4 regions of the Pantoea sp. BRR-3P genome follow, and region 4 is predicted to be linked to each of the others. Evidence: predicted binding sites of a transcription regulator. Region 4 holds the regulator's gene; each other region holds the start of a gene.
What was found. The regulator PurR, encoded in region 4, represses purine synthesis genes. The targets are predictions, from matches to a motif close to CANGCAAACGTTTGCNTG.
Positions count from the first base shown of each region.

Region 1: purE (5-(carboxyamino)imidazole ribonucleotide mutase) is a predicted target of PurR. The motif match lies at 1,010-1,027, and genes of this name have one in related genera.
Region 2: purL (phosphoribosylformylglycinamidine synthase) is a predicted target of PurR. The motif match lies at 1,218-1,235, and genes of this name have one in related genera.
Region 3: guaB (IMP dehydrogenase) is a predicted target of PurR. The motif match lies at 1,801-1,818, and genes of this name have one in related genera.

Region 1 covers NZ_CP155066.1:2,937,454-2,940,549, reverse strand. The annotation lists gene purK (5-(carboxyamino)imidazole ribonucleotide synthase) at 1-419, opposite strand, end outside; gene purE (5-(carboxyamino)imidazole ribonucleotide mutase) at 416-925, opposite strand; gene AAGR08_RS13705 (UDP-2,3-diacylglucosamine diphosphatase) at 1,057-1,773, opposite strand; gene ppiB (peptidylprolyl isomerase B) at 1,773-2,267, opposite strand; gene cysS (cysteine--tRNA ligase) at 2,639-3,096, shown strand, end outside.
Region 2 covers NZ_CP155066.1:916,911-920,006, forward strand. The annotation lists gene mltF (membrane-bound lytic murein transglycosylase MltF) at 1-1,053, opposite strand, end outside; gene purL (phosphoribosylformylglycinamidine synthase) at 1,325-3,096, shown strand, end outside.
Region 3 covers NZ_CP155066.1:963,351-966,446, forward strand. The annotation lists gene AAGR08_RS04385 (M4 family metallopeptidase) at 1-288, opposite strand, end outside; gene xseA (exodeoxyribonuclease VII large subunit) at 339-1,709, opposite strand; gene guaB (IMP dehydrogenase) at 1,879-3,096, shown strand, end outside.
Region 4 covers NZ_CP155066.1:2,229,714-2,232,809, forward strand. The annotation lists gene AAGR08_RS10285 (C40 family peptidase) at 1-331, shown strand, start outside; gene AAGR08_RS10290 (YnhF family membrane protein) at 392-481, opposite strand; gene purR (HTH-type transcriptional repressor PurR) at 756-1,781, shown strand; gene punR (DNA-binding transcriptional activator PunR) at 1,778-2,689, opposite strand; gene punC (purine nucleoside transporter PunC) at 2,800-3,096, shown strand, end outside.

The DNA of each region.
Region 1 (3,096 bases), 710 kb from region 4:
TCGGTTTCATTGGCGCGCAAGCGCCACTGGCCGCGACCGTCATAGCCGCCGGTGCGACGCTTGACAATCGCCAGTTCGCCAAGGGTATTGAACACCTTAGGCCACTCGGCTTTATCGGCCAGCAGCTGCCACGGCGCGGTGGCCAGGTTTAACTGATCCAGCAGCTGTTTTTGCGTCAGGCGATCGGCCAGACGCGGGAAAATATCGCGATTCACAAATGCAGGATGGCTAGCCAGTTCGCGGGTTAACGCGGTTTCCGGCCAGCGCTCGATTTCGGCAGTAATTACACTTTCAGCGATCGGCAGCGCAGACGGTTCTGCATCCAAACCCACCGGATACACCGCGATGCCGAGCGGTTCACCCGCCTGGCGCAGCATGCGGCCTAACTGACCGTTGCCTAATACACAAACCGGCTTCATGCTTCCTCCCGCGGATCCGGGTTATTCAGCACTTCATCGGTCTGCGTTTGACGCCAGTTGGCGATGCGCGCGGCCAGCGCGCTGTCGTGAATCGCCAGGATCTGCGCCGCCAGCAGTGCAGCGTTGGCGGCACCGGCTTTACCGATCGCCAGCGTACCCACTGGAATACCGCGCGGCATCTGCACAATGGAGTAGAGGCTATCAACGCCGCTCAGCGCGGCACTTTGCACTGGCACGCCCAGCACCGGCACCAGCGTTTTGGCGGCCAGCATGCCCGGCAGATGGGCAGCACCGCCAGCACCGGCGATGATCACCTGAAAACCGTTCTCGGCGGCGGTTTCCGCGAAGCTGAACAGTTTGTCGGGCGTACGGTGAGCTGAGACCACTTCAACGTGGAAGGGCACATCCAGGCTGTTAAGAATTTCCTCGGCGAACTGCATGGTAGCCCAGTCACTTTTAGAACCCATGACGATGGCGATACGGGCCGGGGTGGCGTTGGATGACATGCGGTCAACTCCTGTGAATATGCAAACGAACCTGGCCGGGCGGGCAGGTGAAGAAGGGCACAGAGAATAGCATGAGATGGCAGCAAGGAAAACGGTTGCGTAGGCGGAAAACGGGCATTTACGCCCGGATGTTAGAAGGGGAATTCGATTAGGCTTACGCCGCTGGCATCAAGCTGAATCATCGAGCCATTCTCATGCCAGGCACCGAGCACCGCGCGCTGGGCGTTTTCGCCATGCAGCGGGAAGTGATGAATCGCCGGGCGATGCGTGTGGCCGTGAATCAGTATCCGCAGCTTGTGGCGCGTCATCGTTTCCTCAACGGCCTGCTGATTGACGTCCATAATGCTGACCGACTTGTGCTGATTAGCCTGCTTGCTGCCATTACGCATGCGCGCAGCAATGCGCATGCGCATGCGCAAAGGCAATGCGAGGAACAGGCGCTGCAGCCAGCGCTGATGCACTTTGGCGCGAAAACGCTGATAGCCTTCGTCATCGGTGCACAAGGTATCGCCGTGCATGATCAACACGCACTGACCATATAGCTCCAGCACCTGTTCTTCTGGCAGCAACGTCATGCCACAGGCACGCGCAAAGCGCTGGCCGAGCAGGAAGTCGCGATTACCGTGAATGAAGAATGTTGGCACCGGTAGCGCTGTGAGCGCTGCCGCAATTTGCTGATGCAGCGGATTCGGATCGTCGTCGCCGATCCAGGCTTCAAACAGATCGCCAAGAATGTAAAGCGCATCGCACGAACGCGCTTCACCCTGCAAAAAATGCAGAAAACCGGCAGTAATTGCCGGTTCTTCATTACACAGATGCAGATCTGCGATAAACAGCGTGCGCGACATTACTCGCTAACGGTCACTTTCTGGATGACAACGTCGTCAACCGGAACGTCCTGATGCATGCCGCTACGGCCAGTTTTCACCGCTTTGATTTTCTCAACCACGTCCATGCCTTCAACCACTTCAGCAAACACGCAGTAACCCCAGCCCTGCAGGCTTTCGTCACGGAAGTTCAGGAAGTCGTTGTCTGCTACGTTGATGAAGAACTGGGCAGTGGCTGAGTGTGGAGCCTGAGTACGCGCCATCGCCAGCGTGCCTTTGGTATTCTTCAGGCCGTTATTCGCTTCGTTGCGAATGTCTGCTTTGGTATCTTTCTGCTTCATGCCAGGCTCAAAACCGCCGCCCTGAATCATGAAGCCGTTGATTACGCGATGGAAGATAGTGTTATCGTAAAAACCTTCCGCGCAGTATTCCAGGAAGTTCTTTACGGTAGCCGGCGCTTTGTCATCGAAGGTTTTGATTACGATATCGCCATGGTTCGTCTGGAAAGTGACCATTATATTCTTCCTGTAAAGGTTGTCGTCAGTATCAGCTGCCGCGCCAGCGAGGCGGCGGGGCATTTTTGTAGACGCTCCTTATATCACAATTTCCAATAACGCGTCAGTAACCCAACGGCAGTTGGCAAGCGAGCGATGCACAACTGAGAAAAATACGGCACAATAACCGGCTTGACGTTGGTCAGTTAAGCGATGAAAACAGATCATACAGAGCGCAGACATCGTAGCGGCGCAATTTATTGCGCGATAAATCGCGCCGCTACGGAATGTGCGGTCATTGAATACCATGCTTAACCGATCGGCTGACGCAATAAACAGCTAGATTTTTGATAGTTCTATTCCCGCACACGTAAAACAAACGGAACCGTTCAATGCTAAAGATTTATAACACCCTGAGTCGACAGAAAGAGGAATTCAAACCCATCCATGCCGGTGAAATCGGTATGTACGTGTGTGGTATTACGGTTTACGACCTCTGTCATATCGGCCATGGGCGTACCTTTGTGGCATTCGACGTGGTGGCGCGTTATCTGCGTTACGTGGGCTATCAGCTAAAGTATGTGCGTAACATCACCGATATTGATGACAAAATCATCAAGCGCGCCAATCAAAACGGCGAAAGCATTGAAACGCTGACCAATCGCATGATCGCCGAAATGCATAAAGATTTCGCTGCACTTGGCATTCTGCCGCCGGATCTGGAACCGCGCGCCACGCGCCATATCGATGAGATTATCGAGCTGGTCGGCACGCTGATTGAACGTAATCACGCCTACGTCGCCGACAACGGCGACGTGATGTTCGACGTGCTGAGCGACAAAGCTTACGG
Region 2 (3,096 bases), 1.3 Mb from region 4:
ACTCTGCTCGGGATCGAGCCGATCGTTCACGTCAAGGCTGTCCGCAGTATTGCGCGTCAACATCATCATGCCGCGCACGCCGGTGGGCGAGGTGGCCTGCGGATTCCAGTGCGACTCCTGATAAGAGATCGCCGCTAACAAGCGCCAATCCATGGTGGCGGAATATTTCTCAAACAGCGGTTTGATATCGGGCAGCGTATTATCAATGGCGCGCAGAAAAGTACGCGTATCAACGTAATCGAAAGTGCCGACGTGACCAAGATACTTCTCTTCCAGCCGCGCCATCGCGCCTTCTTCACCCATTTGGCTATAGAAGTCGAGCATGGCCGCATTCAGACTGTCATCATCGTTACGCGGCAAATACCATGTCACCGGCTCTTCATCCGTCACATCAAATGCCACCGCCAGCTGCGGATGAATGCGTTGCAGCAAGCCAATGGTGACCGAATCACCCACGGTATAATCCAGCTTACCGTCGGCGACGGCTTCAAGCAGCGCTTTCTGCCCTTGATCGGTGGAGATCGCCCAGTCGAGATCGGGATAGCTGTCAGCTTTGGCGGAACGTAAAGTTGACAGATATGCCGAACCGGACTGCACAATCAGGCGGCCTTTAAGATCGCCGAGATTTTTCGGGCGAGGCTTATCAATGCGGTACACCAGCTGCTGCGACACCGAATAGTAGCTCGGGCCACTTTGATAGTGCGCAAGGCGTTCGCTGTTATAGATCAAACCGGCGGCAAGCAAATCCGCTTTACCATCATCCAAATCGTCAAACAGATCGCCAAGGTTAGGACGCACCTCAACTTCCAGTTTCACGCCAAGATAATCGGCGAAGCGCTTCGCCAGCTCATAATCCATTCCGGCTGGTGCATTGTTAATGGTGTAGTAAGTCAGCGGAGAGTTCACCGTGCTGATGCGCAGTACTCCGCGTGATTTGATCTGTGATAGCGCGTCTTTTCCTCCCCCGTACCACGGGATGGAGGGCCACAGTGCTAGCGCAAGCAGCACGGTGATCAGACCGATAAACAGATAGTTTATTTTTAGGCGTTTCAAATAGTTGTCTCGTAATGGCTCACAGGCCTCTGTCTTTTAAAAGGCAGTATTTATGTTGTTTTAACTCCCAGAGCGAGGGGCATTTTGCGCAACAAAAAGAGGCAGGGCAACTTTTATAGCAAGAATTGTGCAAAATTCAGCCAAACGCCAGGTGCCAGAATTTATGCGCAAACGGTTTCGTATCCCGTGCTGTTTCTCTATAATACCGCCCGTTTTCCCCTGTTGCGCCCAATGAAGCGTCGCCCGGCACTTCAAAGACGAGAGATCTTTAATGATGGAAATTCTGCGTGGTTCGCCCGCTCTGTCGGCATTTCGTGTAAACAAACTGCTGACCCGCTTTCAGGACGCTCACCTTCCAGTGAGTGATATTTACGCCGAGTACGTCCATTTTGCCGATGTCAGCGCACCGCTCAGCGCGGACGAACACGCCCGCCTGCAACGCCTGCTGAAATACGGTCCTTCTCTCGCCGAACATGCGCCACAAGGGCGTCTGTTGCTGGTTACGCCGCGTCCCGGCACCATCTCGCCGTGGTCATCGAAAGCCACCGACATCGCACACAACTGCGATCTGCCCCAAGTGTTACGCCTTGAGCGCGGTATGGCTTTCTATGTGCAGGCCCCCGAGCTGACGGAAGCGCAGTGGCAGCAGCTTGCCAGCCTGCTGCATGACCGCATGATGGAAACCGTATTCGCTGACCTCAGCGATGCGCAGCAGCTGTTTGCCCATCATCAGCCGCAGCCGCTGAAAAGCATCGACGTGCTGGGCGCAGGCCGCCGCGCGCTTGAACAGGCCAATACCACGCTGGGCCTGGCGCTGGCCGATGATGAGATCGATTACCTGCTTGATGCCTTTACTAAGCTGGGGCGTAATCCTAACGACATTGAGCTCTACATGTTTGCGCAGGCAAACTCCGAACACTGCCGTCACAAGATCTTCAACGCCGACTGGATTATTGATGGCGAAAAGCAGCCGAAATCGCTGTTTAAAATGATCAAAAACACCTTTGAACATAACCCTGAGCACGTGCTGTCGGCCTATAAAGACAATGCCGCGGTGATGGAAGGTTCTGAGGTTGGTCGCTTCTACGCGGATGCGCAGCAGGGCGAATATCAATTCCATCAGGAAGAAGCGCACATCCTGATGAAAGTCGAAACCCACAATCATCCAACCGCCATTTCGCCATGGCCGGGTGCCGCGACCGGTTCCGGTGGCGAAATCCGCGATGAAGGCGCAACCGGCCGTGGCGCGAAACCAAAAGCCGGACTGGTCGGTTTTTCGGTTTCGAACCTGCGCATTCCAGGCTTCGAACAGCCGTGGGAAGAGGATTTCGGCAAGCCGGATCGCATTGTCACTGCGCTGGATATCATGACCGAAGGCCCGCTGGGCGGCGCAGCATTCAATAACGAGTTTGGTCGTCCGGCCCTCAACGGCTACTTCCGTACCTATGAAGAGCGCGTTAACAGCCACAATGGCGTGGAACTGCGCGGCTACCACAAGCCAATCATGCTGGCGGGCGGCATCGGTAACATCCGTGCCGATCACGTACAGAAGGGCGAGATTGTGGTGGGCGCCAAGCTGATCGTGCTGGGCGGTCCGGCCATGAACATCGGTTTGGGCGGCGGTGCGGCTTCTTCTATGGCTTCAGGCCAGTCAGATGCCGATCTTGATTTTGCTTCGGTACAGCGCGACAACCCGGAAATGGAACGTCGCTGCCAGGAAGTCATTGACCGTTGCTGGCAGCTGGGTGAAGCCAACCCGATTCTGTTTATCCACGACGTCGGCGCTGGCGGTCTCTCGAATGCCATGCCTGAACTGGTCAGCGATGGTAACCGCGGCGGTAACTTCAACCTGCGCGACATCCTGAGCGATGAGCCAGGCATGAGCCCGCTGGAAGTGTGGTGCAACGAGTCGCAGGAACGTTACGTGCTGGCGGTGGCGCCAGAGAAGCTGGCGCTGTTCGATGAGCTGTGCCAGCGTGAGCGCGCGCCGTATGCGGTGATTGGTGAAGCGACTGAAGAGCTGCATCTGAACCTCGCCGACAG
Region 3 (3,096 bases), 1.3 Mb from region 4:
GGTAATGCCAAGATAATCCCAGGCTTCCTGGGCAGCGACATCACCGTTTTCCGGCTGACCCTCTGCGCGGATTAACGTACCCGGTAGATTTTGCGTGCCTTCGGCGTCGTAAATCGCGCGCTGTACGATGCCTGGTTTGGCAATGGCGACGCTGGGGGCTTGATGGTTATGTTCACCCATCAGTTGTTGCACGTGCGTTAGAGTGCGGCGCGCGTAGTCTTGCTGCGCACCGGTGCAGTTATCAATGATATTGCGCAGCATGTAGGGAGGAATAACGCTAAAGGGCATACTAACTCCTGATCATAAATGAATATGTCAAAAGTATAGTTTTTAACCTATCAACGCGCTTTACGGCTCCGGGATTTCTGCGGTTCCAGTGCGGTAACCTGGCTTTCCACCCAGCCATCATCCAGCCGGGTGCGTAGCAGATCGCCTTTACTCAGCTGCTGGGTTTTCTTCACCACCTGACCTTGCGTGTCAGTGGTGACGCTGAAGCCACGCGCCAGCGTCGCCAAAGGGCTCACGCCTTCCAGCTGCGCGGCCAGGTTGCCAAAGCGCTGACGATTATGATTGAGCTGTTTTTCCATGCCCTGCTGTAAACGATAGTGCCACTGCTGCAGCTGCTGCTGAGCGCGCAGAATACGTCCCTGCGGCTGCTGTGCGTTCAGGCGTTGCAGCAGGCGGTCCTGCTGACGATTCGCCACACGCATGCGCTGGTCCATTGCTTCGCCCAGACGGCGCTGCAGCTGAAACAGCGCGGTTTGCTGGCGAGCCAGACGCAGCTGCGGATGCTGCTGCTGTAAACGATGCTGGATACGGGTGAAGCGGCGCTGCTGCTGTGCCAGATAGAAATCCATCGCCATCTCCATACGCTGCTGCTGCGATTGCAAACGGCGTAAGAGCTCCAGCTGGTTCCGGCTCACCAGTTCTGCCGCCGCAGAAGGCGTTGGCGCGCGTAAATCTGCAACGAAGTCGGCGATGGTGACATCGGTTTCGTGCCCGACGGCGCTGACGATGGGCAGGCGACTGGCAAAAATCGCCCGCGCCACGCGTTCGTCATTGAAGCTCCACAAATCTTCCAGTGAACCGCCGCCACGTCCCACAATCAGCACATCACACTCATCACGCTGGTTGGCTAGCTCAATGGCGCGCACAATCCCGGCTGGCGCATCCACGCCTTGCACCGCCGTGGGATAGATGATGACGGGCAAGGAGGGATCGCGACGATGCAGCACGCGCAGCACATCGTGCAGCGCCGCACCGGTGGCGGAGGTAATCACGCCCACCTGACGGGCTGGATCCGGCAGCGGCTGTTTGAACTGTTGATCAAATAAACCTTCTGCCGCCAAACGCGCCTTCAGCTGTTCGAACTGCTGTTGCAGCAAGCCTTCGCCTGCCGGATGCATGCTTTCGATAATCAGCTGATAGTCACCACGCGGTTCATACAGCGTAATGCTGGCGCGCACTAAAACTTGCTGGCCGTGTTGAGGACGGAAAGTGACGCGACGATTGCTGTTGCGGAACATCGCGCAGCGCACTTGCGCACCATCATCCTTCAATGTGAAGTACCAGTGGCCGGAAGCGGGCTGGGTAAAATTTGAAATCTCAGCGCTGAGCCACACCAGGCCCATCTCATTTTCCAGCAGTTGACGCACCGTGGTGTTCAGGCGGCTGACAGTAAAAATATTGGCGGTTGGCGGTAGCGACATGTGATGTAGATCAAATTTTAAATCAGAGGGTTAATCAACTGATACTACATTGCTCACCCTGAGGATCAAGACTTTTTCTGAAAAAACACTGGAGGCAATCGGTTTCGGCCTGTATAATGCCGCGGCAATATTTTATCTGTTTTAATCGCCCCCAGGTGGAGATATTGCAATGTTAAGAATCGCGAAAGAAGCCCTCACATTTGACGACGTTCTGCTCGTTCCCGCTCACTCCACTGTTTTACCCAACACCGCTGATCTCAGCACGCAACTGACAAAAAACATTCGTCTGAACATCCCAATGCTCTCGGCGGCAATGGACACCGTAACTGAAGCGGGTCTGGCTATTGCGCTGGCGCAGGAAGGGGGATTGGGCTTTATCCACAAAAATATGTCAATTGAGCGCCAGGCGGATGAAGTTCGCAAGGTGAAAAAACACGAAAGCGGCGTGGTAACCGATCCACAAACCGTATTGCCGACCACCGCGCTGGCGGCGGTTAAAGAGCTGACCGAGCGTAACGGTTTTGCCGGTTATCCCGTGGTGAACACCGACAACGAACTGGTGGGCATCATCACCGGTCGTGACGTGCGTTTTGTGACTGACCTGACCTTGCCGGTTTCTGCAGTGATGACGCCGAAAGAGCGCTTAGTGACGGTGAAAGAGGGTGAAGCACGTGAAGTCGTGTTGCACAAAATGCACGAAAAGCGTGTTGAGAAGGCGCTGGTTGTTGATGACAGCTTCCACCTGCTGGGCATGATTACCGTTAAAGATTTCCAGAAAGCCGAACGTAAACCTAACGCCTGTAAAGATGCGGAAGGCCGTCTGCGCGTCGGTGCAGCGGTTGGCGCAGGCGCGGGCAACGAAGAGCGTGTTGATGCGCTGGTGGCTGCCGGTGTTGACGTGCTGCTGATTGACTCTTCACACGGCCACTCAGAAGGCGTATTGCAGCGTATTCGTGAAACCCGCGCAAAATATCCAAACCTCGAAATCATCGGCGGCAACGTAGCGACCGGCGCAGGCGCATTGGCGCTGGCGGAAGCCGGCGTGAGCGCGGTGAAAGTGGGTATCGGCCCGGGCTCAATCTGTACCACGCGTATCGTCACTGGCGTTGGCGTGCCACAAATCACAGCCGTTTCTGACGCGGTTGCCGCGCTGGAAGGCACCGGTATTCCGGTGATTGCAGATGGCGGTATCCGCTTCTCTGGCGATATCGCTAAAGCGATCGCAGCCGGTGCAGCAGCCGTTATGGTGGGCTCAATGCTGGCCGGTACCGAAGAATCCCCGGGCGAAATCGAGCTTTATCAAGGCCGCTCGTTCAAATCTTATCGCGGCATGGGTTCACTGGGCGCAATGTCAAAAGGTTCCTCAGATCGTTACTTCCAGAGCGAT
Region 4 (3,096 bases):
CCCGCATACCGGCTTCGACTGCAGCGGCCTGGTGTGGTACGCCTATAAAGATTTGGTGAAGTTCAAGTTCCCGCGCACCGCCAATGAGATGTATCACCTGCGCGATGCTGCACCAATTAAGCGTGAAATGCTGGAAAAAGGTGATTTGGTGTTCTTCCGCATCAATAATCGTGGTACTGCCGATCATGTTGGCGTGTATCTCGGAAATGGCAAATTCATTCAGTCGCCGCGTACCGGCAAAGATATTCAGATTAGCGCGTTGGGTGAGGATTACTGGCAGAAACACTATGTTGGGGCGCGTCGTATGATGACGCCGAAAACCATTCGTTAGTTGTTGCGCAACGCGCAGAAAAAAGCCGGACGCTGCATTGAGCTGCTCCGGCTTTTTTTATTAATGCATGATTGCAGTAAAGCTAAAGGCAATAATCATTAACAGAGCACCAACGGTTGTCATTAGCGCCAGCTTCAAATCCGTACTCATTACTCCTCCTTAGTCACACATTTCTTAGGGTTAAAGCGATTTTCGCACAGCGATGGGCAAAAATCTCGTGTTATCCGCCCGGGCTTGCTAGAATCGCCGCCTTTCGTTGCGCAACACATTTTGTGCAGGCTGTGTTTACAGCGCGATAAAGTGATTTTGTCTGCTAAACCACACCGTTTTGCCCCTTATTTTGGGCGATAAAAGCATTAGCAGACGCAAACGTTTAACAATATACTTATCAGTAAGTTGCGATAAGCCCAGGAGTACCATTTTCATGGCAACAATTAAAGATGTGGCAAAACGCGCGGGTGTTTCGACCACCACGGTTTCGCATGTCATCAACAAAACGCGTTTCGTAGCAGAAGAGACGCGTAACGCCGTATGGGAAGCGATCAAAGCATTGCACTACTCGCCAAGCGCCGTGGCGCGTAGCCTGAAAGTCAATCACACCAAAACGTTGGGCCTGCTGGCGACCTCCAGTGAAGCGCCCTATTTTGCCGAAATTATTGAAGCGGTAGAAAATCACTGCTTCGATCGCGGCTATACGTTGATTCTGGGTAACGCGCATAACGACTTACAAAAGCAGCGCGCTTATCTCTCCATGATGGCGCAGAAGCGTGTCGATGGATTGCTCGTGATGTGTTCAGAATACCCCGATGATTTGCTGCAAATGCTTGAAGAAAATCGCAATATCCCGATGGTTGTTATGGATTGGGGCGCTTCGCGCGGCGATTTTACCGATACCGTGCAGGATAATGCATTCCAGGGTGGCTATCTCGCTGGGCGATATCTGATTGAACGTGGTCACCGCGACATTGGCGCAATTCCGGGGCAATTGGAGCGCAATACCGGCGGCGGACGCCATGCCGGTTTCCTTCAGGCGATGAATGAAGCGGGCATCACTGTGCGCCCGGAATGGATCGTTCAGGGCGACTTTGAACCGGAATCGGGTTATCAGGCGATGCAGCAAATCCTTAATCAGAAACAGCGCCCCACCGCCGTGTTCTGCGGTGGTGACATTATGGCGATGGGCGCAATTTGCGCAGCAGATGAAATGGGTTTGCGCGTGCCGCAGGATATCTCAGTGATTGGCTATGATAACGTGCGCAACGCGCGTTATTTCACGCCCGCCCTGACCACCGTGCATCAGCCTAAAGCCGAATTAGGTGAAAAAGCTTTGGAGATGCTGCTCGATCGCATCACCAGCAAGCGTGAAGAGCCACAAACCATTGAGGTTCAACCCACGCTGATTGAGCGCCGCTCCGTGGCAGACGGGCCATTCCGCGACTATCGTCGCTAGTGTGTCACTTCGCTGAGCCATTCGTGGTTCAGCGTTTCGGCATCCCCGAGATAGGCTAATAGCCAATCCAGCGCCGGCGACGCGCGCTGTTCTGACCAGCTAACGCAGCAGGGGCTGTCTGGAAAGGCCTGCGGCAATTGCAGCTCCACCAACGCGTGGTTATCCAGCAGCGGTCGAGCTAAATGGCCCGGCACCATCCCAACGCACAATCCTGCCTGCAAGCAGTCGAGCCCGGTTTCCCATTCTGGCACCACCAGGCGCCGCTGATTATCGAGCGTCCATGTCATGCGGCGCGGCAACGCTCGCGAGGTATCTTCTAGCACCAGCGAAGGCCATGCCCGCAGAGTTTCATCATCCAGTTCAACGCTACTGACTAAAGGATGATGAGGACTCACGACACAGCGCCAGTTAAGCGCCCCCATATCCTGAAAAGCAAAACGTCCCCCAACCGGAATTGCCTGAGTGGCGCCAATCGCGACATCAACGCGTCCATCAGCTAACGCGTCCCAGACGCCATTAAACACTTCATAACTGATGATCAACTCCATGTCCGGGAAATGGCGATAGAAGTCCTTCACTAATTGCCGCGTACGCTGCGGTTTTACAATACAGTCAATGGCGATGCTCAACTCACCGCGCCAGCCATTGGCCAGCTGCTGGCACTGCCTGCGGGTGGCGAGCATTTTTTTGATAACAGATCGTCCTTCACGCACAAAATGCTCACCTGCCGGTGTCATTACCACTTCCCGATGCTGGCGCTCAAAGAGCGGTACCGCCAGCCAGGTTTCCAGTTGGCGTACGGTATAGCTGATGGCAGAAGGCACACGGTGCAACTCCTGCGCCGCGGCGCTGAAGCTGCCGGTTCGCGCTACGGCATCTACCACTTCAAGCGCGTATTCTGACCACATGAATTCACCTTCAAAAAATTTAACAGCACTGTGCAAATATTAGCGTTTCACAAAGCGTGTTGCATCCTTTTACACTCCCCCGCGTTCAACCTGCCCATAAGAGAAATAACATGTTGTCGTCTAAAGCATTTATGCCCTACCTTGCCGTGCTCAGCATGCTCGGCTTTCTTGCCACGGATATGTATTTACCCGCCTTTGGCGATATGCAACGTGATTTTGCCACTGCACCGGGCACCATCAGTGCCAGCCTGAGTCTGTTCCTTGCCGGCTTTGCTTGTGCGCAGGTCTTTTGGGGACCGCTGTCAGATCGCTACGGTCGTAAACCTATTCTGCTGGCGGGCTTAGCCATCTTTGCACTTGGCTGTCTTGGTATGCTTTGGGTGACCGATGTACGCCTGATGCTGGCG